Regions from separate parts of the Bariatricus sp. HCP28S3_A4 genome, predicted to be linked through region 1. Evidence: predicted binding sites of a transcription regulator. Region 1 holds the regulator's gene; each other region holds the start of a gene.
What was found. The regulator Rex, encoded in region 1, represses fermentation and respiration genes when NADH is low (regulators of the CRP and FNR family bind a similar motif). The targets are predictions, from matches to a motif close to ATTGTTAANTANTTAACAAT.
Positions count from the first base shown of each region.

Region 2: a site for Rex is predicted at 4,076-4,095, ahead of ACTNBF_RS10025 (acyl-CoA carboxylase subunit beta). Genes of this name have one in related genera too.
Region 3: a site for Rex is predicted at 3,059-3,078, ahead of adhE (bifunctional acetaldehyde-CoA/alcohol dehydrogenase). Genes of this name have one in related genera too.
Region 4: a site for Rex is predicted at 1,467-1,486, ahead of fucO (lactaldehyde reductase). Genes of this name have one in related genera too.

Region 1 is NZ_JBQHSE010000013.1:44,139-51,666, forward strand. It holds gene ACTNBF_RS08460 (NAD(P)H-hydrate dehydratase) at 1-810, opposite strand, end outside; gene ACTNBF_RS08465 (redox-sensing transcriptional repressor Rex) at 908-1,558, opposite strand; gene ACTNBF_RS08470 (ABC-F family ATP-binding cassette domain-containing protein) at 1,702-3,627, shown strand; gene ACTNBF_RS08475 (NADP-dependent isocitrate dehydrogenase) at 3,671-4,867, opposite strand; gene ACTNBF_RS08480 (GntR family transcriptional regulator) at 4,893-5,531, opposite strand; gene ACTNBF_RS08485 (DUF1653 domain-containing protein) at 5,662-6,132, opposite strand; gene ilvA (threonine ammonia-lyase) at 6,149-7,363, opposite strand; gene ftsY (signal recognition particle-docking protein FtsY) at 7,357-7,528, opposite strand, start outside.
Region 2 is NZ_JBQHSE010000018.1:2,161-9,688, forward strand. It holds gene ACTNBF_RS10010 (sodium ion-translocating decarboxylase subunit beta) at 159-1,310, opposite strand; gene ACTNBF_RS10015 (biotin/lipoyl-containing protein) at 1,347-1,718, opposite strand; gene ACTNBF_RS10020 (OadG family transporter subunit) at 1,748-2,524, opposite strand; gene ACTNBF_RS10025 (acyl-CoA carboxylase subunit beta) at 2,539-3,975, opposite strand; gene ACTNBF_RS10030 (2-isopropylmalate synthase) at 4,184-6,172, opposite strand; gene ACTNBF_RS10035 (D-alanyl-D-alanine carboxypeptidase family protein) at 6,353-7,528, opposite strand, start outside.
Region 3 is NZ_JBQHSE010000002.1:151,539-159,066, reverse strand. It holds gene ACTNBF_RS01780 (phosphotransferase) at 1-338, opposite strand, end outside; gene adhE (bifunctional acetaldehyde-CoA/alcohol dehydrogenase) at 394-3,012, opposite strand; gene ACTNBF_RS01770 (lysostaphin resistance A-like protein) at 3,197-3,976, opposite strand; gene ACTNBF_RS01765 (hypothetical protein) at 4,223-4,867, shown strand; gene ACTNBF_RS01760 (class II aldolase/adducin family protein) at 4,796-5,344, opposite strand; gene ACTNBF_RS01755 (L-rhamnose isomerase) at 5,365-6,621, opposite strand; gene rhaB (rhamnulokinase) at 6,659-7,528, opposite strand, start outside.
Region 4 is NZ_JBQHSE010000022.1:2,939-10,466, forward strand. It holds gene ACTNBF_RS11325 (MATE family efflux transporter) at 1-1,282, opposite strand, end outside; gene fucO (lactaldehyde reductase) at 1,513-2,658, shown strand; gene ACTNBF_RS11335 (helix-turn-helix transcriptional regulator) at 2,896-3,186, shown strand; gene yihA (ribosome biogenesis GTP-binding protein YihA/YsxC) at 3,472-4,062, opposite strand; gene lon (endopeptidase La) at 4,078-6,468, opposite strand; gene clpX (ATP-dependent Clp protease ATP-binding subunit ClpX) at 6,574-7,528, opposite strand, start outside.

The DNA.
Region 1 (7,528 bases):
AAGGCCTGCGCCTACCATGTACGCCGCATGGGCACTTAAGTACGCTGCCCCCGACATTCCCCTACTTCCGGCAATAAGAAGAACCCTTCCATAGCTTCCTTTATTGGAATCCGGCTTTCTCTCCGGCATCCTGGAAATCACATCCTGTTTTTCCAGCATAAAATAAAGATCGTCCCGGTTTTCAAAGCCCGGATCCGTAATGCCGATATCCTTTACCAGTACTTTCCCCGCATACTCGGAACCCGGAAAGAAAACCTGACCTGCCTTAGCGTATGCAAACGTGACTGTCAAATCAGCCCGGAACGCACATCCCAGTACTTCCCCGGTGTCAGCGGAAATTCCGGACGGAGTATCAATCGCAACTTTGTATCCCTGATACCGGTTCATTTGTTCAATCACATTCTGGTAATGTCCTTCGATATTTCGGCAAAGCCCGATTCCAAATACGGCATCTATAATAACACTATATTCCTTCTCCGGTAAAGTGTTTCCTACAGACACGCCCAGATTTTCCAGAATATGCATCTGCTGCTTCGTTTCTTCACTCCTGGATTCCAATTTTCCGGCAAAACACACATCGACCCTTTTTCCTTCTTCGGCAAGCAGTCTTGCCACCGCGAATCCGTCTCCACCGTTGTTGCCGGAGCCGCATACCACCAGTGCATAGGACAGATCAATCTGCTCTTCTTTCATTGCAGCCATACACTGAAGCGCCGCACGTTCCATCAGTACCAGCGAAGGAATCCCGATCTCATGAATCATTCTTCCGTCCGCCGCTTTCATCTGTTCAGCTGTCAATATATATTTCATATTCTCACCTTCCAATACGCAATAAAGAGCCCCGCAGCCGGAACTCTTCTCTCATTACGCCGATTCAGGCAAAATGTGTGTAACACATTCTGTCGAATTATGAATTATCTGTATGTTCCATATTATAACGTGTTATATTGTATGAAAGTCTCATCAGACTCTCCGATAAATGCACGTTCTCAACAATAATATTATCCGGAAGATTCAAATCTGTATGTGCAAAATTCCAGATCGCCCGCACACCATTATCAACCAGAACATTCGCAACATCTATGGCTCTTGTCTTCGGAATCGCAAGTACTCCGATTTCAATATCATTCTTCTGAATAAAATCACTCAGTTCATCCATCATCCGGATCTCCACACCGCGGATCGTAATTCCCACAAGTCGTGGATTCACGTCAAATAATCCTTTTAATACAAAACCTCTTTTTTCAAATGCTGCATAATTAGCCAGTGCCTGTCCAAGATTACCGGCACCGATAATGACCATGTTATGTTGGTTGTCCAGTCCCAGAATTTTCCCTATTTCCGTATATAAGTATTTTACATTATACCCGTATCCCTGTTGTCCAAATCCACCAAAATTATTAAGGTCCTGACGAATCTGGGATGCAGTTACTTTCATTCTCTTGCTCAAATCGTTGGAGGATATTCGTTCCACACCGTGTTCCAGCAATTCGCCAAGATAACGATAGTATCTCGGAAGTCTTCTGATTACTGCCTGAGATATTTCTCTTTCTTCCACCTGACATCCACCTTCCATTCTTATTCTAAATTTCATTATATAAAAATGACATAAAAAAGTCAAACTTAATAGTTGTTTTTTATTGTATTTCCGATATAATGAGGTAGACAGTACCTATTTCTACAGTATAAGGAGGTTTGAAAATGATACTGGCATGCCACAATTTAACGAAATCCTTTGGGGAGCAGGTTATTGTGAATAAAGGCTCCTTTCATATAGAAGACCGTGAGAAAGCGGCGCTGGTCGGTCTGAACGGCGCCGGGAAATCCACAATTTTGAAAATGATCGTCGGTGAATTGAATAGTGATGACGGTGATGTAATTCTTACCAAAGGAAAAACAATGGGCTATCTTGCCCAGCACCAGGACCTGATGAGCGGGAATACCATTTACGAAGAAGTCCGCACCGCCAAATCTGAGATTATCGAAATGGAACGTCAGATTCGTGCACTGGAACTGGAAATCAGTACGCTGACCGGTGACGCACTTCAGATGAAACTTGACACTTATCATAGACTTACCGCTGCATTTGAACGTGCTGACGGCTATTCTTATAAAAGCGAACTGGTCGGTGTTCTTAAAGGCCTTGGGTTTACTGAGGATGAATTTCAGAAACCGGTGGACGCCCTTTCCGGCGGCCAGAAGACACGTGTTTCCCTCGGCAAACTTCTGCTGACGAAACCGGATATTTTGCTGCTGGATGAGCCTACCAATCACTTGGATATGAATTCAATCGCATGGCTTGAGAACTACCTGCTGAATTACTCCGGTGCAGTGCTCATCGTCTCCCACGACCGTTATTTTTTGAATCGTGTCGTAACGAAAGTGCTGGAGATTGAAAACGGTACACTGATGACATATATGGGAAATTATTCAGATTATGCCCAGAAGAAACAGCAGCTCAGAGACGCAAGGCTGAAAGAATATCTGAATCAGCAACGGGAAATCAAGCATCAGGAGGCAGTCATCGAAAAGCTTCGTTCCTTCAACCGGGAGAAATCAATCCGACGTGCGGAAAGCCGGGAAAAGCTGTTAAACAAAATCACACCTGTTGAAAAACCGGTTGAGCTGAATACCGATATTCATTTAAGCCTGGAGCCTTCCTGTGTGAGCGGGAACGACGTGCTTCGCGTTGAAGGCCTTGGAAAATCATTTGCTCCCCAGGTCCTTTTTCAGGATGTCAGCTTCGAGATTAAGCGAGGTGAACATGTAGCCATCGTAGGTGATAACGGAACAGGGAAAACGACACTGCTTAAGATTTTGAACAATGTGATCGCGGCGGATTCGGGAAGCTTTACACTGGGAACCAATGTACATATCGGTTACTACGATCAGGAACATCACGTACTTCACATGGAAAAAACGATCTTTGAAGAGATCTCCGATGATTATCCGACACTTACGAATACACAGATCCGGAATGTTCTAGCTGCATTTTTATTCACAGGCGATGATGTATTTAAGATGATCGGTGATTTGAGCGGCGGAGAACGCGGACGAGTATCTCTTGCAAAGCTGATGCTCTCCGAGGCGAACTTCCTGATTTTGGACGAGCCTACGAACCACCTGGACATCGCTTCGAAAGAAATTTTGGAAAATGCATTGAATGAGTACACCGGAACCGTACTTTATGTGTCCCATGACCGTTATTTCATCAACCAGACAGCCACGCGTATTCTTGACCTGGTGAACCATACTTTTGTAAATTATATTGGAAACTACGATTACTATCTCGAAAAGAAAGAGGAACTCACGACGGCATACGCCGGTGGCAATATTTCAGACAAGCAATCTACGAATGAAGGCACTTCTTCAATGTCCCAGTCCAAAATGAGCTGGCAGGAACAGAAAGAAGAACAAGCAAGAATCCGGAAGCGTCAGAACGAACTGAAAAAGACGGAAGAACGCATTACCCGGCTGGAAGAACGAAACCAGGAGATCGATACGCTTCTTATGCAGGAAGAAATCTATACCAATTCCGTCCGGTGTCAGGAACTGGCAAAGGAAAAGGCTGCAAATGAAGAAGAGCTGGAAGAACTCTATGAAAAATGGGAAGAGCTGGCTGAATAACTGTTAAAAACGCGCCTTATCGGCGCGTTTTTCCTGTTTTTATTTACAATCTCTCAGCGATCGCTTTGATAAAATCTTCGCTGTTCAATACAGTCGGATTTGGAAGCGTCGTGATCAGTGCAAGATCTTTAGTCATATTTCCGCTTTCAATTGTATCGATCGTTGCCTTTTCCAGCTTATCGGCAAAATCCATCAGCTCCTGATTTCCATCCATCTCACCACGTTTTCTGAGTGCCCCCGTCCATGCAAAGATCGTTGCCACGGAGTTAGTAGATGTTTCTTCTCCTTTCAGGTGCTTGTAATAGTGCCGCTGTACCGTTCCGTGTGCTGCCTCATATTCATAGTATCCTTCCGGAGATACCAGCACGGAAGTCATCATGGCCAGTGATCCGAATGCGGAAGAAACCATGTCACTCATCACATCACCGTCATAGTTCTTACATGCCCAGATATAACCGCCTTCAGACTTCATCACACGTGCTACGGCATCGTCGATCAGCGTATAGAAATACTCGATTCCGGCTTCTTCAAACTTCTCTTTGTAATCTGCATCAAAAATCTCCTGAAAAATATCTTTAAAGGTATGGTCGTATTTCTTGGAAATCGTATCTTTCGTTGCAAACCAGAGATCCTGTTTCGTATCCAGTGCATAGTTAAAACAGCTTCTTGCAAAACTCTCGATTGACTGATCAATATTATGCATGCCCTGAACAATTCCGGATCCGGTAAAATTATGAACCAGCTCTCTCGTCTCGGTTCCGTCCTCTGCGGTATAAACCAGTTCTACCTTTCCGGCACCCGGGATCTTCATTTCAGAACCTTTGTAAACATCCCCGTAAGCATGTCTTGCAATCGTGATCGGCTTTTTCCAGTTCTTTACACAAGGTTCAATTCCTTTTACAACGATGGGTGCACGGAATACAGTACCGTCAAGGATCGCACGAATGGTTCCATTCGGGCTCTTCCACATTTCTTTCAGATTATACTCTTTCACACGGGCTGCGTTCGGAGTGATCGTTGCACATTTTACTGCAACCTTATATTTCTTCGTTGCGATTGCAGAATCCACAGTAACCTGATCGTTTGTCTCGTCTCTGTGTTTCAGGCCCAGATCATAATATTCTGTCTTCAAATCAATATACGGAAGAAGAAGATGCTCCTTGATCATCTTCCACAGGATCCTTGTCATCTCATCTCCGTCCATCTCAACAATTGGTGTCGTCATCTGAATCTTGCTCATGCTTACTCTTCCTTTCTTTTGCCTGTTATTCCTGCTCAATATGAAGATTCTCCATAACATTCAGGATATGAATATGTGCCAGTTCTTCTGCACGGTCCGCATCTCCGGTCCGTAGTGCATTCAGGATCTCCCGGTGTTCTTCCAGAGATTTTTTTGCCCTGTCTTCTTTCTTCACGGATCGTTTTCTTGCCACCTGAACATATTTATGAAAATCAGAAAGAATATGTCTGAGTATCCGGCTCTGACTTGCGTCATAAAGAACCTCATGAAACTTTCCGTCAAGTTCTGCAAGCTGTTCGGCATTTCCACGATCCAAGTGGTATTCTGTAAGAAGCAGGACTTCTTCCATTTCCTGAATCTGCTCCTCTGAAATGTGCTCAGCCGCCCAACGTGCACATAGGCCTTCAAGCATGGAACGCGTCATATAGATATCATGCACGTCCTTCTCCGTAATGCCCGTCACATAGGCCCCTTTGTTCGGAATAATGTGAACCAGCCCCTCCAGCTCCAGCTGACGGAGTGCTTCCCGAACCGGCGTCCTGCTGACTCCAAGTTCCTTACCCAGTGTTGCTTCTCGTAATTCTTCATTTTCCTTAAATTTGCCTTTCAGAATGTCCTCGCGGATCTCCTGAAAAACCTGTCCCCTCAGTGAATATTTATCCATGATTCTGCTCCTGAAAACTATATTTTTTGTTGGGGTCAATATAAAATCTGACCCAAGTAAACCTGGCCCATTTTTGTATCATTGTATACAACGATACATTTATTGTCAATAGGCTAGATTATTTTTTCTGCTACATCCGTTTTTCATACTTCATCAATGTCTTGATGTATTTTACCAACTGCTGGTATCGCATTTCCATCGTCTGTGCATTTTCTGTAAAATCCATACTCTGCGCAGCGGCGGAAAGGAATTCATCTGTGAGTTCTGTTTTATATTTTTGAAGGAACCGCAGTTTTTCTTCGTTGCTGCTCAGATCAAGAAATCGCATGATCAGACTCTGTTCCTCCTCATCCGCCACTGCGGTCTCTTCCTCCAGTTCAAACCGATATTCCTGATCTGCATCCGGGAATTTTCTCTTATCGACCTGCTCCAGAAACATTTCCAAAGGTCGTGCAAATACCGGATGTTCTCCGTAAAGTCCTTCATAGACGACAAGCTCTTCTGCACGCTCTGTATGCTTTGCAATTGCAAGTACGCGATAACGATTCCCTTTAAAATGTCTGTAACACTCACCGACTTTCGGCATTCTGCCTTGTTTCATGATTCTCATCCCTTATCTAATAGAGTTTGGCACTGATTGTTTTAGGACGGAATCCTTCTCGCTCCAATGCCTGAATAATTCTGTTTTTGTGTTCCGTTCCAAATGCTTCCATGGTGACTCTGAGTTCAACGGCAGCATTTCGATTAATGCTGACAAACTGATTATGCTCCAGTTTAATTACATTTCCCTGTTCATCAGCAATTGTCTTTGCGACGCGCACAAGTTCACCCGGTTTATCCGGAAGAAGTACGGATACAGAAAAAATACGGTCTCTCTGAATCAATCCATGCTGTACGATGGATGACATGGTAATGACATCCATATTACCGCCGCTTAAGATACAAACAACCTTTTTGCCTGTCAGATCCATCTGTTTTAAAGCAGCCACAGAAAGAAGTCCTGAGTTTTCGACAACCATTTTGTGATTCTCGACCATATCAAGGAATGCACCGACCAGTTCATCATCTTCTACTGTAAGGATATCGTCTACATTTTCCATAACATACTGAAGCGTCTTTTCACCAACTGTTTTTACAGCGGTACCATCTGCGATCGTATTTGCGCTCGGAAGAGTCACAACATGGCCTGCCGCTACGGCCGCTTTCATACTGGCTGCTGCTGCCGGTTCCACACCGATCACTTTGATCTTAGGATTCAGCATTTTCGCAAGTGTAGAAATACCCGTGATCAGTCCGCCTCCGCCGATCGGCACAAAGATATAATCGACCGTCGGAAGTTCCTGCACGATTTCCATCGCGATCGTTCCCTGTCCTGTTGCAACATCAAGATCATCAAACGGATGAACAAATGTATAGCCGTGCTCCTCCGCCAGCTCATAAGCCTTTGCACAGGCATCATCATAGACATCTCCGTGAAGTATCACTTCCGCTCCGTAACTCTTGGTACGATTGACTTTGATGAGTGGGGTAACGGTCGGCATAACGATGGTAGCCTTACATCCAAAGGCTTTTGCGGCATATGCGACACCCTGTGCGTGGTTTCCTGCGGATGCAGCGATCAGTCCTCTGGCGCGTTCTTCCTCTGACAAGGTACTGATCTTATAATAAGCGCCTCTGAGCTTATAGGCACCTGTATACTGCATGTTTTCCGGTTTCAGATATACTTTAGCTCCGGTCTGTGCGCTTAAATGCTCACTGTAAACCAGTTTGGTAGGTTTGGTGACCCGTTTTACAATCTCGCTTGCTTCTTCAAATTTCTCTAACGTTAACATGTCTCTTCTCCTTCTTCTGTCGTAAATAAAGCGTTTACAAACTGATCTGAATCAAATTTCTGCAGATCATCAATGGATTCTCCCACTCCGATATATTTAACAGGTATTCCGAGTTCTGCCTGAATCGCAACGGCAATTCCTCCTTTTGCGGTACCGTCCATCTTC
Region 2 (7,528 bases), on a different contig from region 1:
TTTGAATGATTCACGGGACTGGCTGCTCACGGATTCTTATCTCATAGTCAGGCACATACTTCGCATGTGATTCCTTCGGAATCTCCGCACTTCGTGCTGCCTGACATTCGATAACAACCGGAATTTGCCCTTGCAAGCAAGCAAATTCCTTCCTGTTGTTACATTACTCCGAATATAGCCATGAATGTTCCGGCGGCTACGGCGGTTCCGATTACGCCGGCAACGTTTGGTCCCATTGCGTGCATCAGAAGGAAATTTGTCGGGTCTGCTTCCGCCCCGACCTTCTGGGATACACGGGCTGCCATCGGTACGGCGGATACACCTGCGGAACCGATCAGCGGGTTCACCTGTCCATGAGTTGCCCAGCACATGATCTTACCGAAGAGCACTCCGGCTGCGGTACCGAATGCGAATGCAACAAGACCGAGTGCCACGATTTTCAGAGTATCCAGGTTCAGGAATGCTTCTGCGCTTGTGGTTGCACCTACGGATGTTCCAAGCAGAATGACAACGATGTACATCATGGCATTGGAAGCGGTCTCTGTAAGCTGTCTTACTACACCGGATTCTTTGAATAAGTTACCGAGCATCAGCATACCAACCAGTGGTGCTGTTGTAGGAAGAATCAGACACACAACGATGGTAACGACGATCGGAAAGAGGATCTTTTCCAGTTTGGTAACCGGACGAAGCTGTCCCATTTTAATCTTACGTTCTTTTTCGGTTGTAAGGAGTTTCATGATTGGCGGCTGGATAATCGGCACCAGTGACATGTAGGAATACGCTGCCACGGCGATCGGTCCCATGATGGCCGTCTGCTGTAATTTACCGGCAAGGAAGATGGAAGTCGGTCCGTCTGCTCCACCGATAATGGAAATAGCTGCTGCTGCTTTGTCTGAGAATCCCATTGCCATGGCTCCCAGATAAGCTGCGAAGATACCAAACTGGGCTGCTGCTCCGAGAAGGAAACTCTTCGGATTTGCGATCAGCGGTCCGAAGTCGGTCATCGCTCCTACGCCCATGAAGATCAGAGACGGGAGGATCGCCCATTCATCCAGTTTGAAGAAATAATATAAGAGTCCGCCGGTTCCGTTTGCTGCGTCCTCTGCATGAAGCATGATGTCCGGGTAAATATTTACCAGAAGCATACCAAATGCGATCGGTACGAGAAGCAGCGGTTCGAAGCCATGCTTAATCGCAAGGTAAAGGAAAAAACATGCAACTGCAATCATCACGTAGTTTCCAACAGTCAGATTGAAAAATGCGGTCTGATGCAGGAGATTTCCCAGTGTATTTGTAATGTATTCCATGTTATAACCTCCTGTTTGTCAAAAGGATGCTGCTCCTTAGTTTAATGTAGCTAATGTCTGGCCTGCTTCTACCATATCGCCTACTGCTACATCAATACTAGCAACGGTTCCGTCTTCCGGAGCCACAACAGGAATTTCCATCTTCATTGCTTCTACGATCACAACGGTATCACCTTTTGCAAGTTTCTGTCCGACGCTTGCTTCGATCTTGAATACTTTTCCGGCTGCACCTGCTGCCACTTTGATGCTGCCTGCGCCTGCTGCCGTTTTTGCTGCCGGTGCTGCCTTTGGTGCTGCCTTAGGTGCCGCTGCCGGTCTTGCTGCCGGTGCCGGTGAAGCTCCTGCTCCGTTTTCTTCTACTGTCACATCATATACGTTTCCGTTCACTGTAATTGTATAATTTTTCATGATTATTTCCTCCTGAATATCAACTATATTTATGCATTCCATTTGTTGGATTTTCTTCTCTTAATAGAACGTACTACGAAACCGTCCGTAGAAGTTCCTTCGTAAGCAGCAATCGCTGCAGCGATAACCGCGACAAGCTCTGTGTCATCGATCTCCTCTTCTGCTGCGGCTTCTTCTGCCTGTGCCGGAGCCGGAGCAGCTTTTGCAGGCTCCGCCTGTTTTTTGGATTTTCTGTCTACTAATGCAGGAACGTATTTAAACAGAGAAATAATAAAACTCATGAATATCAAAACACAAAATACAGTTCCCATACCTAATAATGTATTCAAACCGGCTTTCTTAAGAATCTCGCCCGTGCTGAAGGAAGCATTTACCGTAAATGACTCCAGCTTCAGATTCTCATCAAATGTAAACTCCAGATCAGCTTCTCTGTCTGAGAATTCTGCCGGTGCAGTTACCGTCAGAGTCGTACTGCTGGTCTTGAATTCATAGTCTCCGTGACTGATGTACTGTCCGCATTCATCCGCTGACGCACTCCATCCTTCTAATGCAGTAATAAAATCTTCTGCCTCCATCTGGACGCCGGTCTGGGACTCAAACTGTGCCATCAGATAGCCCTGATTCCAGTCTGACATGCTGCTGACCTGCTCACCTGAGATACCGCCGCTTGCAACGACATATAATACCTGTTCACAGCTCTGCTCGATGGTCTCCGGATCATACTGGATTCCTTTCGCATTACCGCAGCCGGTAAAGGCAAACGCAAGTGCCAGAATGCAGATTAATAAACTGATTTTTTTCTTCACTTTGCTTCACCTCACTAAACTGTTCCGTGTTTCTTGGAAGGACGTTCTTCCCTCTTTGTAAATAACATCTCAAATGCGCCGATCACATATTTTCTTGTGTCGGCCGGTTCAATGATCGTATCTACATAGCCTCTTCTTGCAGCAGAAAGCGGGCTTGACTGAAGTTCCTGATACTCCGCTGCTTTTTCTTTTAATGTATCGGCATCCGCGTCTACGTACATGATCTTTGCTGCCATATCAGCTTCCATCATACCGATCTCAGCGTTCGGCCATGCATAAACCATGTCTGCTCCGATGGATTTGCTGTTCATGGTCACATATGCGCTTCCGTATGCTTTTCCGGTTACAACAGTAACTTTCGGTACGGTTGCATCGGCGAATGCATAGGTAAGTGATGCCATTGCTTTCGCAAGATTCTTCTCCGAACATACAGCTGCCTTGAATCCTGTTACATTGGTAAGTGTCAGGACCGGAATTCCAAATGCATCACAGAATTTCACAAATCCGGCTGCTTTCTTGCATCCTCTTGCTGAAAGAGAACCGTCGAATTCTTCTGCTGCCTTTCCTTCTTCATCAAATACTTTTGAGCGGTTTGCCACTGCTCCTACGGTCATTCCGTTAAGACGGATAAAACCGGTCACCATATCTTTTGCGTATTCTTTCTTTGTTTCGAAGAAAACGCCGCTATCTGAAAGCATTGACAGAACAATGGATGGGTCCTCGGCTGCATTTTCAATATCTTCACAGATCCGGTTCAGATCATCGGTACATTCATCATAAGAATCGTTATCCTCATTATTTGCCGGAAGCATACATACGAGTTCACGGATATTTTCCAGGATCTCTTCTTCTGTTCCGACTGCATCCACCATTCCGGATTCCTCGCTCTGGAACTTAGCGCAGGATGTGTCACATTTCTTAATTTCATTTCCGACGATTGCATTCGGAGAGTTCACAAATAATCTGCCCTTTGTCTCCATAAATGTGAAATCAGTCAGTGCTGCAGCTGTTGCGAGTCCACCGCCGCAATTTCCGAAAATAGCAGTAATCTGTGGAATAACGCCAGAAGCCATTGCCTGTTTGTAGTAGAGACTTCCAAATGCATTCAGTGCGTCTGTTGCTTCCTGAAGACGCATACCTGCACAATCAATAAGTCCAATGACCGGTGCACCCATCTTCATTGCCATGTCATAGATATGTGCGATCTTTCTTGCATGCATCTCACCAATCGCGCCCTTTAAAACAGTCGCGTCCTGGCTGTACACATAGACAAGATTACCGTCAATGACTCCATAACCGGTAATGACACCATCTGCCGGAGTCTCTTTCTCCTGCATGTTGAAATCTGTCGATCTTGCTGTTACTGCTCCGCCGATTTCAACAAAACTTCCCGAATCAAGCAATGCAGCAATTCTCATGCCTGCCGGATTTGATGTTGTTGTGTTACTCATAAATCTAGCCCTCCATTTTATAATTATAATATAAACCAAATTTTCTGCCGAGTTTATTATACTTGTATTTTCTGGAAACTGCAACATTTTTCGCGAATAACTCGTTAATAATTTCACATTGTATTAAAAAAAGACCAAAGGCGACAATGGGACGAGTGACTAGGGTCACCGGTCACCCGTCACCCCTAGTCACTCGCCCCCTTGTCACCTATTTCTGATTCCGGAACTGTACCGGTGTCATATTATACGCTTTTTTGAACAGCCGGTTAAAATGCTCCACGTTCTGATATCCAACAGAAAGCGCGATATTTTCCACGGTCATACTGCTGCTCTTAAGCATGGCTCTGGCTTTTTTCATACGGACTTTCTTTACGATGTCCCCGAACGTCATACCTGATTTTTCTTTGATGTATTTGGACAGGTACGGCTTGGAAAGGAAGAATTTCTCAGAGAGGTCATCCAGAGAAACATCCAGATAGTTTGCCTGAATATAATTCATGATCTCAAGCATACGTTCGTCCTTACACTCATCTGCTGTTTTGATCTCTTCAATTTTATTAACCGCAACTGCCAGTGCATCGATGGATGCGTGGATAATGTCTGCATCAATGCCGACTCCCCAGTATGTATGTCCGTTGCAGATAATACCGACATATGCACATGCCTTGGAAGAAGATCCCTTTGTCAGAGAATGTTCTTCATAGAAGGACAGCTCGTAGCTGATGTTGAAATACTGCTTGATCGCATTGCTTACCGCATCGAGACGTCCATTACCGGATGCTGTCACGATCCGTTTGCTGTTCGCATGCGAAATGGTTGCTGTCGCAAGGATTCCGTCTTCCTGTTTGAAATGACACTCATCAATCGTAAAGACACCTTTGTAATTGACATAATTGTCCTCGAAAATATGGTAAACCCATTCCGGAGTCAGCTCTTTGTGAGCCTTGTCGGATACATCTTTTACGAGATATCCCACTTCTTCCTTCATCTCCTTCGGCAGATTGATACCGAAGTTCTGCTTTAATATGTAGTTGACGCCGCCCTTACCGGACTGGCTGTTGATACGGATAACATCCTTGTCATAGGTACGTCCCACATCTTTCGGATCGATCGGCAGATACGGAACCGTCCATTTATCGCATTCTTTCTCTTCCCTGAAGGCCATACCTTTCGCGATCGCATCCTGATGGGATCCGGAAAATGCGGTAAATACCAGATCTCCTGCATACGGCTGACGTTCGTAAACATGCATTCTGGTAAGACGCTCATAGGTCTCACGGATTTCCATCATGTTGGAGAAATCCAGTCCCGGATCAACACCGTGTGAGAACATGTTCATAGCCAGTGTGATAATGTCCACGTTACCGGTACGTTCTCCATTTCCAAACAGCGTTCCCTCGATACGCTCTGCTCCGGCAAGTACACCAAGCTCTGCGGTTGCCACACCACATCCTCTGTCATTGTGTGGATGCAGGCAGAGGATCACGCCATCGCGATGGCTGAGGTGTTTGTCTACATATTCTACCTGGCTTGCAAATACATGCGGCATTGCGTTCTCTACGGTTGTCGGAATGTTGATGATTGCTTTCTTATCCGGGGTCGGCTGCCATACATCCAGAACGGCGTTGCACACTTCCACTGCGTAATCCACTTCGGTTCCCGGGAAGCTTTCCGGACTGTACTGGAAGGTGAAATTTCCTTCTGTCTCATCAGCCAGTGTTTTCAAAAGTTTCGCTCCGTCGATCGCGATCTTCTTGATCTCCTCTTTACTCTTGCGGAACACCTGCTCACGCTGAGCAACGGATGTCGAATTGTAAAGGTGTACAACCGCATGGGGCGCTCCCTTTACTGCTTCAAATGTTTTCTTGATGATATGTTCACGTGCCTGAGTCAGTACCTGTACGGTCACATCGTCCGGAATCATATTCTTCTCGATCAAAGTGCGCATGAACTGATATTCTGTCTCGGATGCTGCCGGAAAACCGACTTCGATCTCTTTAAATCCGACTTTAACTAACAACTGGAAGAATTCCAGCTTCTCCTCCAGGCTCATCGGCTCGATCAGTGCCTGATTGCCGTCACGCAGATCCACACTGCACCAGATCGGTGGTTTCTCAATGTAATCCTTCTTCGCCCAGTCATAACTGACTTCCGGCGGCATAAAATATTGTCTTTCATACTTTTCAAAATTCTTCATCGTGTTCTCTCCTTCTATAAATACTCAAGAATGTAATTTGTCTGAATTATAGGAATTTTTCAGTCTTCGCGCAAAATTCATAAATATTCGTCAATGTTCTTGCTCTATTTTGTTATACTCACATATCCTAACACATCTATATTATAAAGTCCAGCGACAAATTTAAGCAATTTAATTGATCTAATTTATCATCATGTATTTTTTACAGATTTTTCGGAATACCCAGGCATAGTTTTTCACCGGAATCTCCTCTTCAATGACCAGAGGGTACTTTTTTAGTACTTCTCCATTCAAAGTATAGCATACATAGCCCGCTTCTGTTCCTTTCGTCACCGGTGCCTGCATTGTTTCTTCCTGGCAGACAGTCACCTCTACCTGTTCCGACTCCGATAAAAGAACCTGCAGTTCCTTCTGTTTTCCTTCCTCTGTCTGCAGGACCGGCGTGGATTTTGCATCCCCAAACAGCTCCTGATCATCCGGAATTCCATTTTCCACGGTAATTTCCCTGAGCGCCGGCTCTTTCCATACATCGCGGTACTGATACGTCTTCAGCGCATACTGCATCAATTTCTTGGTATCAACCCATTTATAACTTTTGTTATTGGGCCATCCACAGCCCAGAAGCGCAACGACAAAGGTTCTTCCGCCATTCTCCAGTGCTCCCACATAACAATACCCTGCTTCTCCTGTAAACCCGGTTTTTCCTGAAATGGCTCCCTCCATCATATCCAGGAACAAGTTGTGGTTTGTGCAGGTAAAATTCCTTGTCCCTTCGACATTGGAAAAAGAATAGCTTTTCTGCTGGGTGATCCCCAGAAATTCTTCTGCTTTTGGTGATTCGAGAATGCAGTAGCTCATGATCCTTGCCAGATCGGCAGCCGAAATGCTGTGCTTTCCGCCGTCATCTTCCGCGTCCAGTCCGTTTGGCGTCACAAAATGGGCATTGGTACACCCGATTTCTTTTGCCTTTTCATTCATTTTCTCGGCAAATTGTTCCACACTGCCAGCAATATGCTCGGCGATGGCAACTGCACTGTCGTTGTGTGATTCGAGCATCAGGGAATACAAGAGATCTTCAAGATAATACTGTTCTCCTTCTGCCATCTGCAAATGGACCTTAGGCTGAGAAGCAGCATTCTTCGATACGGTTACAATTTCCCCGGCACTTTCCATCTGTGTACCTTCATTCTCCGCGCTTTCATTCTCCGCGTTCATCGCTTCCAGGGCAAGGATACAGGTCATGATTTTTGTCGTGCTTGCCATCGGCCGCATGGTTTGCCCGCCCTTCGAGATCAGGACACGCCGGCTCTTAGCATCCATCAGCACAGCGGAAATGGCATGCAGATTCTGCAGCTC
Region 3 (7,528 bases), on a different contig from region 1:
GTCAGACGCGGAGCTTTTTTTGCATGCATGGTAAGCTGAAGATCCACAAACTGCTCCATGTATTTTTCCATATTGACCGGATCATTTTCCATGATCTCTTCCATGGTCTTTCCTTCTACATATTCAATCTTAAGAGCCCACTCTCCGTCAATCTGGGTTACTTCCAGAACCTTTGGAATGTTCAGTCCGCTTTCTTCCACACGTGCCTGGCACAGAGCTTCGTTAAATACATTTGCTTTTCCGTGTTCCGGTGTGAACACTTTTATGATCTGATCCCCTTCTCTATAAACAACCTTATACGGACGGGTTACAACTACATCTTTATTCATTACATTCATGGTAGACATCCTTTCTTTTAAACTGATTTATACGTCTAAAAATATCTGCATTTACCTATTTGTTTTCTGTACCATAGTAAGCTTTCAGATAGATTTCTTTCAGCTCTGACATCAGCGGGTATCTCGGGTTCGCACCTGTACACTGGTCGTTAAATGCCTGCTCTACCATGTCATCCAGAGTATCCAGGAAATATTTCTCATCTACACCGTAATCCTTGATCGTCGGTTTGATCTCGATCGTTCTCATCAGGTCTTCCAGTTTAGCAAGAAGTTTTTCAAATACTTCCTGATCGTTCTTTCCGGTCAGACCTACAAAACGTCCGATTTCAGCATAACGCGCCAGTGTGTGCGGATACTGATACTGAGAGAATGTACCCATCTTTGTCGGTACCTCAGCACTATTATAACGCATTACTTCTGTAAGTACCAGCGCATTTGCAATACCATGCGGCAGGTGATGGAATGCACCTAATTTGTGAGCAAGTGAGTGGTTTACACCAAGGAATGCATTTGCAAATGCCATACCGGCCATGCAGGATGCATTTGCCATATGATCTCTTGCTTCCACATCATTTCCGTCTTTGTATGCGCGCGGCAGGTAATCAAACACGAGCTTGATTGCCTTCAGTGCAAGGCTGTCTGTATAATCGGAAGCCATAATAGAAACATAAGCTTCGATTGCATGTGTCATTACGTCGATACCTGACGCACAGGTAAGTCCTTTCGGAGCACTCATCATATTGTCTGTGTCAACGATTGCCATGTTCGGCATCAGTTCGTAGTCAGCAAGCGGCCATTTGATTCCGGTCTCTTTATCTGTGATGATTGCAAATGGTGTTACTTCTGAACCGGTACCTGAAGAAGTCGGGATCGCAACGAAATATGCTTTTTTACCCATCTTCGGGAAGGTGTAGATTCTCTTGCGGATGTCCATGAAGTCCATTGCCATATCGTCGAAGTCTGCATCCGGATTTTCATAAAGAACCCACATAACTTTTCCGGCATCCATAGCAGAACCACCACCAAGTGCAATAATGCAGTCCGGCTCAAATGCACGCATTGCTGCAGCACCGGCTTTAGCAGATGCAAGGGACGGATCCGGTTCTACATCAGAGAAGCATGTATGAACAATTCCCATCTGGTCTAATTTATCTTCAATCTGTTTTGTATATCCGTTTTTGTAAAGGAAAGAGTCTGTTACGATGAAGCAGCGTTTCTTGCCCATAACGGTTCCGAGTTCATCCAGTGCAACCGGCATACATCCTTTCTTGAAATATACTTTTTCAGGTGTTCTCATCCAGAGCATGTTTTCTCTCCTTTCAGCAACGGTCTTGACATTGATTAAGTGTTTTACTCCAACGTTTTCAGAAACGGAGTTTCCGCCCCATGAACCACATCCAAGTGTCAAAGATGGAGCCAGTTTAAAGTTGTAAAGATCGCCGATACCACCCTGTGAAGATGGTGTGTTGACAAGGATACGGCAAGTTTTCATTGCTGCTGCATGTTTTGCCATTTTTTCTTTTTCATTCGTATTAATGTACAGAGAAGAAGTATGTCCATATCCGCCGTCTGCAACAAGCTGTTCAGCTTTGGCAAGTGCTTCGTCAAATGTTTTTGCTTTGTACATCGCAAGTACCGGAGAAAGTTTCTCATGAGCAAATTCTTCACTGATATCTACAGATTCCACTTCACCGATCAAGATCTTCGTCTCTTCCGGAACAGTTACGCCAGCCATCGCAGCAATTGTAGCTGCTTTCTGACCAACAATCTTCGCATTCAGTGCGCCGTTGATGAGAATTGTTTTTCTTACCTTCTCAATCTCATCACCTTTCAGGAAATAGCATCCTCTGTATTCAAATTCATCTCTGACCTGTTTGTAAACACTTTCCAGTACCGTAACTGACTGCTCAGAAGCACAGATCATACCATTGTCAAATGTTTTGGAATGGATGATGGAGTTCACTGCCAGGCGGATATCTGCTGTCTCATCAATGATAACCGGAGTGTTTCCTGCTCCGACACCAAGTGCCGGTTTTCCTGAAGAGTACGCAGCCTTAACCATTCCCGGGCCACCTGTGGCAAGAATAATATCAGCATCCTGCATAACCATATTGGTCAGCTCCAGACTCGGAACATCGATCCAACCGATGATTCCTTCCGGTGCACCTGCTTTTACTGCTGCTTCCAGAACGAGTTTTGCCGCAGCAATCGTAGACACTTTTGCACGCGGATGTGGGCTGATGATGATTGCATTTCTTGTCTTCAATGCGATCAATGTCTTAAAAATCGCTGTCGAAGTAGGGTTAGTAGTAGGAATAACTGCGGCAACAAGTCCGATCGGTTCTGCAATCTTTTTAATTCCGTATACCGGATCTTCTTCGATCACACCGCAGGTCTTTGTATTTTTATAAGCGTTGTAAATATACTCTGATGCATAATGATTCTTGATTACTTTGTCTTCTACGATACCCATTCCGGTCTCTGCAACTGCCATTTTTGCAAGTGGGATACGGGCCTTATCTGCTGCTGTAGCCGCAGCCTTGAAAATCTTGTCTACCTGCTCCTGTGTATAAGTAGCAAAGACTTTCTGTGCTTCCTTCATCGCTTTCATTTTCGCTTCCAGCGCTTCCGGGTTGTCGATTATGGTTGGGATGTTGGTTTCCTGATTTGCCATTTTGAATCCTCCTGTAATGAAATAATGGAATCATAGTAGTTTGCTTATTGTTAATTAATTAACAATCTTTATAATGCTATTATATTGGATTCTATTTCTTTTGTCAACACAAATTGTTAAATAAATAACGATTTCAACATTATGCATAATCAAACGCCAAAATCGCATAAAACACACAGCATATTTACCATTCTTTTTGTATCTGCATTATTCCCCACAGCCCGTATCCGGCAAGGATCAGCTCCAGAATAAGAAGGATTCTACCCAGACTGTCCGGAACAGAAAAGAGCATAAGTCCATATCCCCACATATTAAAAACAATATGAAGTGCAATCCCCGCCGCCAATGTGTCATATTTTCTTACCACATAACCGATCAATACTCCGATAACTCCGGCACAGATTCCCTGCGCCAGATTCAGATGGTAAATACCGAACAGTATCGCCTGCAAAAGATTCGCGATCCAGAACGCCAATCCTGCTTTTTCAAAATAATGGTGGATCAGTCCGCGGAAAATCAGTTCCTCCACAATCGGAGCCAGAAGAACTGTATAAAATATAATCGCAAGAGACATCGTTCCCATTCCCGAATTTCCGAGCAATTGTTCATAATCTTCCAACGCCTTTGGAAGCAGAATTTGTATGGCAATCATCATAAGACTGCTGATTCCCTGGACCCCTATTCCGACTGCCGCCAGGTAAAGCGGTGCTCTTCGAACTTTCCCTACATCCTGCACCGGGGAAAACCGGTATCCTGTCTCGAACCGATACCAGATTCCGATCAGCATGATCAAGATCAATGTGATCGGCACTGCATTAACTGCAAGTGTCGGAGCTGTTCCCAGAATCTGATATGACATGATATTCATCAGCGACTGAAGCATCAGTACTGCCGGCAATACCAGAAATCCCAATACAAACGCCGTCACCCTCTGCTTCCATGATTTATATTTCCTATTCTTCACACGCCAAGTCTCCTTTCATACTTCCTCGGTATCCCGTCATATAACGGTTCATATTATCCGTTATTTTATCACCTTTTTTTCACTCGTACAACGCCAATTTCTATACAGTCGTATCCCCTGATTCTTATGGATTCCACCCGCGGGAACATTGACTGTACCTCCCGCAAATGTTATACTGTATCATAATACAAAGCACCACTGAAATGAATTCATCATACAGTCTATTTAAGAATCAGGGGGCTGTCTATGTCCAAAGAAAATTATTTTCAAAAAGCACTATCCAATTTTACATTTGAAGTAGCAAGCGACGGTGCCATCCGCCATCTGGCCGGGCACGGATATACCGTCCCCCAGATATCCAAAAAGCTTAATTTTCCCACACCTTATGAACGCATTCAGCGAATCGTATGGGAATCGATGCTGGACAACCGCATACTTCTTCTGGAAGAGCCCGGAAATGCAGGCATTCACAAAAAAATCTCCTACATTCAGGATAGGGACAGCTACGGAAGAACCAGCTTCCGTCAGGTTATTGTCAGTGAAGCTACGCTGCCGGAGATTCATTGGACTACCTATACTTATGATCCCGATACACATGGTCCACTTTCCGACTTACTTTCCGCAAAATATGCTGCAAATTCTGAAGATGCCTATGCATCCTGCGATTTCGGTCTGCGGCTTTTGAAAGATCCTGCAGGATTCTCAGACTCTCTCAAGGTTCTGGAGGAAAATCAAAGAGAGTATATCCTCGGTCTTCCCTGGGTAAGCTCCGTCGTCTACCACCGGCTCGATTTGCGGATGCGGACGATTCTTGTCAGATTATATGAAAATGACCTCTATCAGGGATGCTGTTATTTTGGAACAACCGGCGAGAAAGTTATTTTGAACTGAATTGCCGGAAAGCTTTTTTATCTTTAGGGTAAGTGCAATGACGTTCGTTGTATGTGCATGGTAAATGACTCTGTGCGCACCATTGGTTGCCAACTTTTTCACTTCATGATTCATAAGATGGCTAGGCAGTTCACTGGTCGGTCTTCCTCCGTTTACCAGGCCCCAGCAGATTCTGTAATTTTCACCTTTTTCATCCAATTCTATGATACAGATGCTGTCTTCCGGATCCAGGATGACGTTGCGGAAATATTTTCCGCTTCCTGTTACCATGAAGAATTCTCCTGCCAATTCAGGCACAGAAGTTCCGATTTCTTTCCATTCTCCGTCAAGACTGAGATATTCTTTTACTTCTTCAACCTCTTCCTCTTTCATGCGGTAAGACAGGTTTCCGCCATTTCTCTCATGCCATCCCTGCTCCCATCCGTCATTACACATACGAATAAATCCCTGTACAAATTTTACATCCATAATACTCATAATCTTTTCTCCTTCCAAATTTAGTTTCTCTTGCTGAGTACTTCTGCTTCGTATTTTTCTACTTCTTCAAACCAGCCTTCAGCTGCCACACCACATCTTCTGCAGTATTCTTCCCAGACATCTCCCAGCGGAAGTGTCTTGATTTCTTCCTGGAGCACCATTTTCTTAGACATCTGATTCGTATCCTGAAGTTCTTTAAGCATCTCGTTTGGTGTGCAAAGGGCATTTAAGAGTGCTTTCTGGGAACTTCTGAATCCGGTTACCCATGCAGAAATACGGTTAATGGATGCATCAAAGTAATCCAGTGCGATATAAGTACGTTCTATACCTCTTTCGCAGCGGACAATTTCTTTTGCGATTTCTTTTGTCTCATCATCAAACAGAACCACATGGTCGGAATCCCAGCGAATCGGCCGTGTCACATGCAAAGCAATCTCCGGGAAAAATGTAAGTAATGCCGGAATTTTATCTGAGACAACTTCTGTCGGATGATAATGTCCGTTATCCATAAGCGGCAGGCATTTATCAATATTTGCCGCTGCATAGCTGAGTGCATATTCTGCGGATCCCACCGTATAAGCCTCGACTCCGATACCAAACACCTTAGACTCTACACATGGTTTTAACATCTTTGGATCGTATGGTTCAGAAAGGATCTCATCAATTGATTCTTTATAGCGCACTCTCGGTCCCATACGGTCCGCTGGGATATCCTTGTATCCATCGCCTGTCCAGATATTCATAACACATGAGATTCCTGTCTGCTCAGCAAAGTAAGAGGAAATACATACGCATGCTTTTCCATGCTCGATCCAGAATCTTCTCGTCTCTTCATCCGGACTGGACAGCGTCAGACCGTCTTTCACCTTATCATGTGAGAAAAATGTCGGGTTAAAGTCCAATCCCATTCCTCTCTCTTTTGCGAAATCAACCCATTTCTGGAAATGCTTTGGTTCCAGTTTGTCACGGTCTGCAAATTCACCGTTTTCAAAAATTGCATAACATGCATGCACATTGATTTTTTTCTTTCCCGGCATCAGACTCATTGCCTTATCCATATCAGCCATAAGCTCTTCCGGTGTTCTTGCTCTTCCCGGGTAATCTCCTGTGGTCTGGATTCCACCTGTGAGCGGCCCTTCATGATCGAATCCGATCACATCATCTCCCTGCCAGCAATGAAGAGAAACCGGGATATTTCTGCATTTCTCAATTGCCGCCTCTGTGTCTACACCAAGCTTTGCATAAATTTCTTTTGCTGATTCATAACGTGTTGCCATAATCATTCTCCTTTTCCATTCTATTTTTTGTTGGCTCTTATAACTGCGGTCTGTATACTTTTACATCAAAAGATTCCCGCACACACTTTCTTGCTTCAAACAGAGTGTTGAATCTTCCGTCCCATATCATCTGAGCCATCATATTTCCGATTGCAGTGGCCTCTCCCGGACCGGCATATACTGTTTTCTTTGTTGTGTTGGCTGTCAACTGGTTTAGATAAGCAGCATTTGCACCTCCACCGATGATATAAATTTCATCGTATTCCCTGTGTGTGTTTTCTTCGATCTCATGTACCGTCTTCCCGTAACACTCAGCCAGGCTCTGATAGATGACTGTCGCGATCTCTCCGACGGACTCCGGTACTTTCTGGCAGGTATATGCACAATAATCTTTGATTGCCTGAATCATACTGTCCGGAGCCAGAAATACTTCATGATTCACATCGACCCGTGACGGGAAATCTTTACATGCTTCTGCCATTTCACAAAGCTGTGCAAAGGAATATCCGTCATTCAGTTCATGCCATACAGACTGGATCATCCAGAGTCCCATAATATTTTTCAGATAGCGGGACCGGTAATCATACCCGCCTTCATTGGTGAAATTGGCTTTTCGGCTTTGTTCTGTACAGATTGCATCTGCCACCTCTGTTCCCATGAGTGACCACGTTCCGGAACTGATATACAGCCCTTCCCTCTCTGCTTTTGGCATCGCCATCACAGCCGATGCCGTGTCATGGCTTGCACAAAGGACCACTATCAGATCATATCCGATCTCTTTCTGCATTTCTTCTGTCAGATTTCCCACAACGGTTCCCGGCATAGACAATGGAAGGAACATCTCAGAAGGATATCCAAGACTTTGGATGAAAGCTTCATCCCATTGTTTATAAAATGGATTCACAAG
Region 4 (7,528 bases), on a different contig from region 1:
ACACTACCTGCATGGCAATCGTCAGAATCCACGATACAGGATAAGAGATAAACAGCACCGAAAGGGACCTGTAACGTGGGAAAATGCCAAATATCCACACAATTCGGGTTCCTACAGTTCCAACGATAGAAAGCATCATCGGCGCTGCGGAAAATCCCATGCCGCGCATGGCTCCCGGAAACAGATCCATAAATCCGCACAGAAAATACGTAAGTGTTGTATACGAAAGGATCTCCATTCCACAGCGGATCACTTCTTCATTCTCCGTATAAATTCTTAGAATCTGACTGCCAAATATGTAAGATCCTCCTCCAAGTACCAGCGCAACAATCATACTCAGAATCATACAGTCCACCAGAATCTTATCCATTCGCTTCCATTTTCTGACTCCGTAATTCTGGCTTGTGAAACTCATGCATGCCTGCGTCACCGAATTGACCGACACAAAAAGGAATCCCAGAATATTATTTGCCGCCGTATAACCTGCCATTGCGATCGAACCGAACGAATTCACCGAGGACTGCAGAAGCACATTGGAGAAATTGATGACCGTACTCTGTATCCCGGCCGGCACACCTACCTGGAATATCTGTTTCAAATAGCAGCCCTTCAGCATGAGTTTGGAGAAGCGGAACTGATAGCTTCCTTCTGACCGATATAGACAGCGCAACACCAAAATACAGGAAATCATCTGGGAAAACACGGTCGCAATCGCAACCCCCGCAACGGCCAGATGGAACACGATAACCAGAATCATATTCAAAACCGCATTGATCACGCCGGATATGATCAAGAAGATCAGAGGACGTTTTGTATCGCCGACCGCCCGCAAAATGGCTGCCCCGTAATTATATAACATAAAAAAAGGCATCCCCAGAAAATAGATACGCATATAAAGTGTGGACTGCTCGATAACGTCTGCCGGTGTCGCCATCAGCTCAAGTGCAAATTTTGAAAAAAATATTCCCACAAAGACCATCACGATTCCGCTGATTGCGGCAAATGCGATCGAAGTATGAACCGTTTCCGACATCTGCCGGTCTTTTCCCGCGGCAAAAAACCTGGCAGCCAGTACATTTGTCCCAAGTGAAATCCCCATAAACAGATTCACGAACATATTGATCAGCGCTGTGGTCGAGCCGACCGCCGCCAGTGCCTGACTTCCCGCGAATCTCCCCACCACAATGACATCTACCGCATTAAACATCAGCTGCAGAATCCCGGAAAGCATAAGCGGCAATGAAAAAGAAACCAATTTATCCATAATGGTGCCATTACACATATCAATCTCATATTTATTCTTATTCAAATCCTCATCCCCCTTTACCACTAATCACTATAAGTCAATTCTTCGGAAATGTCAATTTTCCCGGAAGCCCTTTCGGCTTCATTTCAGAATTTTTCAAGATAATTATTTGTCAAAAGTTACAGATTCTTCATTCTGTAACTTTCTTTCGGAGCCAAATATTGTTAAAATAATATCAGAAATAAAAAGTAAAGGAGAAATTAAAAATGGCAAACAGAATTATGTTGAATGAAACTTCTTATCATGGTGCAGGTGCTATCGCTGAAATCGCAACAGAAGCAAAGGCACACGGATTCAAAAAAGCATTCGTATGCTCAGATCCGGACCTGATCAAATTCAACGTTACTTCCAAAGTAACAGATATTCTTGACAAAGAAGGACTTGCTTATGAGATCTATTCTGACATCAAGGCAAACCCGACCATCGAGAATGTTCAGCATGGTGTTGCAGCTTTCAAGGCATCCGAGGCAGACTACATCGTTGCAATCGGCGGCGGTTCTTCTATGGATACTGCAAAAGCAATCGGCATCATCATCGCTAACCCGGAATTTGAAGATGTAAGAAGTCTGGAAGGCGTTGCTCCTACCACAAAACCATGTGTACCGATCATCGCAGTTCCTACAACAGCAGGTACCGCTGCAGAAGTAACCATCAACTACGTTATCACAGATGTTGAGAGAAAGCGTAAATTCGTTTGCGTAGACCCACACGATATGCCAATCATCGCAATCGTTGACCCGGATATGATGTCTTCTATGCCGAAGGGACTGACCGCATCAACCGGTATGGACGCTCTGACACATGCAATCGAAGGTTATACCACCAAAGGCGCATGGGAAATGACTGATATGTTCCATCTCAAAGCAATCGAGATCATTTCCAAATCGCTCCGCGGCGCTGTTGCCAACACCAAAGAAGGCCGCGAAGGAATGGCACTCGGCCAGTACATCGCAGGTATGGGATTCTCAAATGTTGGTCTTGGAATCGCTCATTCTATGGCTCACACTCTGGGCGCTGTTTATGACACTCCGCATGGTGTTGCCTGCGCAATGATGCTCCCGATCGTTATGGAATACAACCAGGAATGCACCGGCGAGAAATATCGTGAAATTGCTCGCGCTATGGGCGTAAAAGGTGTAGACGAAATGTCCGAAGCAGAATACAGAAAAGCTGCGATCGATGCAGTACGTCAGCTCTCTGAAGATGTTGGAATCCCAGCTAAACTGGAAGCCATCAAAGAAGAAGATCTTGACTTCCTGGCCAAGTCCGCTCATGCAGATGCATGCGCACCTGGGAATCCGAAGGATGCTTCTGTAGAAGATCTGAAAGGATTGTTCCGGAAGGTTATGTAGGGGTTTTAGTCCGCCGCAGGGAGGGTGTGAAAGGAGTCGCTCCGAGGCTCTACTCCCTGCGACTTGTGAAATCGAAGATGTAAACAGAATCCCGGTGTAGTCGGCAAATGTGCCTCCTGCACCGGGATTCTGACATCTTCGGTTCCCAATTCTCCGGTCGTGCCGCTTAACCTCCGCTCCTTCCTTTCACACCCTCCCTACGGCTCACTCAAACTTCCTATACATCGAATAGGGGCGATGGGGGACGCCTTTGCTGCGCTCGGCTGGGATTGGGAGTTTTATGGGGAGAAGCTTCAGGTGCTTAGGAAGAAGAGGAATCTGACTCAGGAGCAGTTGTTTGTATCGCGGGCGGCGATTTCGAAATGGGAAAATGGACGGGGCTTTGCTGTTCTGGGATTATGCCAGCTGATTCGCAGGAAAAGTCTGTTCAAAGTGGATCAAGACATCCTGGCCGGTCTCCTCCTCTCCGCAACCCTGGTCAGCCTCTATCACGATCTCTTAGAACTATCATCTCAAACCAAACATTAACCCTCCCCCCATACAATTCCCAGTGACAGGCAGCCCTCCTAGGCTGCCTGAATGCGTCCCTTCCACACCCACCAAGTTCTCCCGTCTTGAACCTACCAGGAATCAGGCATACTCTGAATGCAGAGGTTAAGCAGAGGAGGCGGAAAACGCAAATCCTACAGCATGTAAAAAAAACTGAGATGCGAGCCACACTTGGCGAACATCTCAGTTTTTACTACATGCTGTTGATTTGCGGTTGCAGCCTCCGGCGCGTCGGCGCATTCAGAGTATGCCTGATTCCGTCCCTCAAGACAAAGAACAAACCTCCTCTGCCAGCTCCCATATCTCTTCCCGTCCCTGCTTCGTCTCCGCAGAAAACGGAATCACAACCGTCCCCGGCTGAAGCTTAAGTCCTTCCTTGATTGCTTTCACCTGCTTCTGGATCTGACTTCTCTTGATCTTATCCAGCTTTGTCGCAATAATGATCGGGTTGTATCCCTGCGCCACGATCCAATCGTACATCATCTTATCATTCGCTGAAGGATCATGCCGGATATCGATCAGAAGAAAGACTGCTTTCAGCTGTTTTGATCCATGCAGGTATCGCTCGATCAGCTGTCCCCACTGGATTTTTTCCTGTTCCGATACTTTCGCATAGCCATATCCCGGCAGATCCACCAGATAGACCGCTTCATTGATATTATAAAAATTAATGGTCTGCGTCTTTCCCGGTTTTGCCGAAATGCGCGCATACGCTTTCCGGTTCATCAGTGCATTGATGAGGGAGGACTTTCCTACATTTGACTTCCCTGCAAATGCGATCTCAGGCAGCTCATTGTCCGGCAGTTTACTGGTGATTCCGCATACTGTCTCCAGATTTACATTCTTAATAACCACTCTCCATTCACCTCCCTATTCCGCACAGATTTCCGACCCTGCGCAAACATCCTTCTCATAACAGTCTTCTACTCCTTCGCAGGCATCCTTTTCCACACAAATCGCGTGTTCCAGCACTTCCCTCATATGGGCCACCGGTATGATTTCCAGTCCTTTTGTAATCTCTGAGGAAATCTCTTCCACATCTTTCGTATTTTCCTTCGGCACGAGAACCGTATGGATTCCTGCGTTCTTGGCCGCCAGAAGTTTCTCCTTGAGCCCGCCGATCGGTAATACACGACCACGCAGTGTAATTTCACCGGTCATCGCAAGATCTGCGCACACTTTCTTCCCGGTGATGGCGGAGAACATCGCCGTGGCCATGGTAATTCCGGCTGACGGTCCGTCCTTCGGAACAGCGCCCTCTGGTATATGAATGTGAATATCATGTTTTTCAAAGAAATCCGCCGGTACATTCTGAGCCTCGCTGATGGAACGAATATAACTGATTCCGGTCCGGGCAGATTCTTTCATAACATCGCCGAGCTGTCCGGTCAGCATGATCTCGCCTTTCCCCGGCATTACATTGACTTCGATCTGAAGGGTGTCACCGCCCACACTGGTCCAGGCAAGTCCACGAACGATACCGACTTCATCCTCTGCATTTGCCATCTGATAGGTATATTTCTCCTTGCCTAGGTATTTCACCAGATTCCTCTCCGTCACCTGGATTCGTTTCTTATCGTGTTCAAATATCTCTTTTGCTGCCTTTCTGCAAATATTTCCGATCTCACGTTCCAACTGACGCACGCCCGCTTCTTTCGTATAATTTCTTGCCATTTTCCAGACAACACCCTTGCTGATCGTAAGCTGGTCTTTGGTGAGTCCGTGTCTCTCCAACTGCTTCGGAATCAGATGTTCTTCTGCGATATGAAGCTTCTCGTTCTCTGTATAACTGCTGATCTCGATCACTTCCATACGGTCCAGAAGCGGCCTTGGAATCGTCTGCAGTGTGTTCGCGGTCGTCACGAATGTCACTTCGGAAAGATCCAGCGGAACTTCAAGGTAATGATCCCGGAACTTATTGTTCTGCTCACTGTCCAGCACTTCCAGCAGTGCAGAAAACGTATCACCTTTATAGTCTGTGCTGACTTTATCAATTTCATCCAGAAGCAGCAGCGGATTTTTCACACCGGCCGCCTTGATTCCGTTTGCGATTCTTCCCGGCATCGCGCCCACATAAGTCTTCCTGTGCCCGCGGATCTCCGCTTCATCTCGCACACCACCCAGCGAAATGCGGACATACGGCTTTTTCAGCGCTTTTGCAAGAGATCTTGCGATCGATGTTTTTCCGGTTCCCGGAGGGCCGACCAGGCAGAGAATCGGACTGTCTCCTTTTTTCGTAAGTGCACGCACCGCAAGAAATTCCAGCACACGCTCTTTTACTTCTTCCAGTCCGTAATGTTCTTCTTCCAGAAGATTCTTCGCATAGGTTAAATCCGTAAAGTCCTCCGCTCTTTTATCCCATGGCATTTCCAGCATCGTTTCAATATAAGTACGGACAACACCGGCTTCCGCTGGACTTTGCAGTGAGTTCTTAAATCTCCTCACTTCCTTGCGAAGTTTCTCTTTTACCTCTTCCGGTGCCTCCAGTGCCTCCACAGCATTTGCAAATTCCTCCGCATCCGAGAGTGTCGTATCATCGCCCAGTTCTTCACGGATCAGCTTCAGTTCTTCCCGAAGTATATACTCTCTCTGATGCTTGTCAACACGCTCTTTGACTTTATTCTGTATCTCGTCGCGGATATTCATGATCTGAACCTCGTTGACCAGTTTAAATGCCAGAAGCTCGTACTGTTTCATAAAATCGGTTTCTTCCAGAATTTCCTGAAGATCCGTGTAAGCAATCGGCAAATTCGCCGCCACCTGATTTACCATTTTACGGAGATCTGTGATCTGCTGAATCTGGTTCACCATATCCTTAGTGATCTTCGGATTGCGCATCGCATATTCCACATACATTTCCCGAAGTCCCCGAACCATCGCTTCTTTATTCAGTTCACCGGTCAGAAGCGGGGTCTCTTCATCCAGAATCTTGATGTAGCCGCGCATATATGGATCACTGACCTCCAGATGTTCCAGAACCGCCCGCTCTTCTCCGGATACGAGAACCCTGATGATCTGCTTCGGCAGTTTAAGGATCTGCTTCACAGTCGCAACCGTTCCGACGCGATACAGATCCTTCATCTCCGGATTATCCACCTCAATATCTCTTTGAGCGATCAGGAAAATCTTCTGGTCTCCTGCCATGGCTTCCTGCACTGCCTCGATGGAACGTTTCCTGCTGATATCGAAATGTACCACCATTTCCGGCATGATCGTCATTCCACGAAGAGCAACCATGGGCATACTTGCCATTCTATTCATGTATTTCTTCTCTCCCTTTTATATCCATTCAAACTGTTTGTAAAAAGGGTGCTTCAGGTTTCCCCTTCAGCACCCATATGTTCCGTATTTTTTGCATACGTACTGCTATGCACTTTCTGATTTTCTTTCTTCCTGCTGAAGCAGTGGTGTGTTCTTTCCAAGCACCGCTTCTTTCGTAATTCTGCAGTATTTCAGACTTTCATCGGATGGTGCATGATACATGGTATCCATCATCACATTCTCCATGATCGCACGCAGTCCTCTCGCTCCGGTATTACGCTTCAGTGAAGTATCTGCGATTGCCTCCAGCGCATCCTGGTCAAATTCCAGATCCACACCATCCAGTTCCAGCAGTTTCTGATACTGTTTTACAATCGCATTTTTCGGCTCTGTTAGTATCCGGATCAGCGCCTCGCGATCCAGCGACTCAAGCGCAACCGTAACCGGAACACGTCCTACCAGCTCCGGTATCAGACCGAATTTCACAAGATCCTGCGGAAGGATCTGTCCGAGAAGACGATCGATATTATATTCATGCTTTCCTGCGATTTCCGCACCGAAACCAATCGATTTCTTATCCAGTCTCTTTTCAATGATCTTATCAATTCCTTCAAACGCACCACCACAGATGAACAGGATATTGGTCGTATCGATCTGGATCAGTTCCTGATGTGGATGCTTTCTTCCGCCCTGCGGCGGAACATTGGCGATCGTGCCTTCCAGAATCTTAAGGAGCGCCTGCTGAACGCCTTCACCGGAAACATCCCTTGTGATGGAAGGATTCTCCGATTTTCTCGTAATCTTATCAATCTCATCAATATAAATGATTCCATGCTCCGCACGTTCGATATCACCGTCCGCAGCCTGGATAATTTTCAAAAGAATATTTTCTACGTCTTCGCCGACGTATCCAGCTTCAGTAAGAGCCGTTGCGTCAGCTATGGCAAATGGTACATTCAGGATCTTTGCCAGTGACTGTGCAAGAAATGTCTTTCCGCATCCTGTCGGACCTACCATAAGAATGTTACTCTTCTGCAGTTCCACGCCCAGGTCCTTCTCT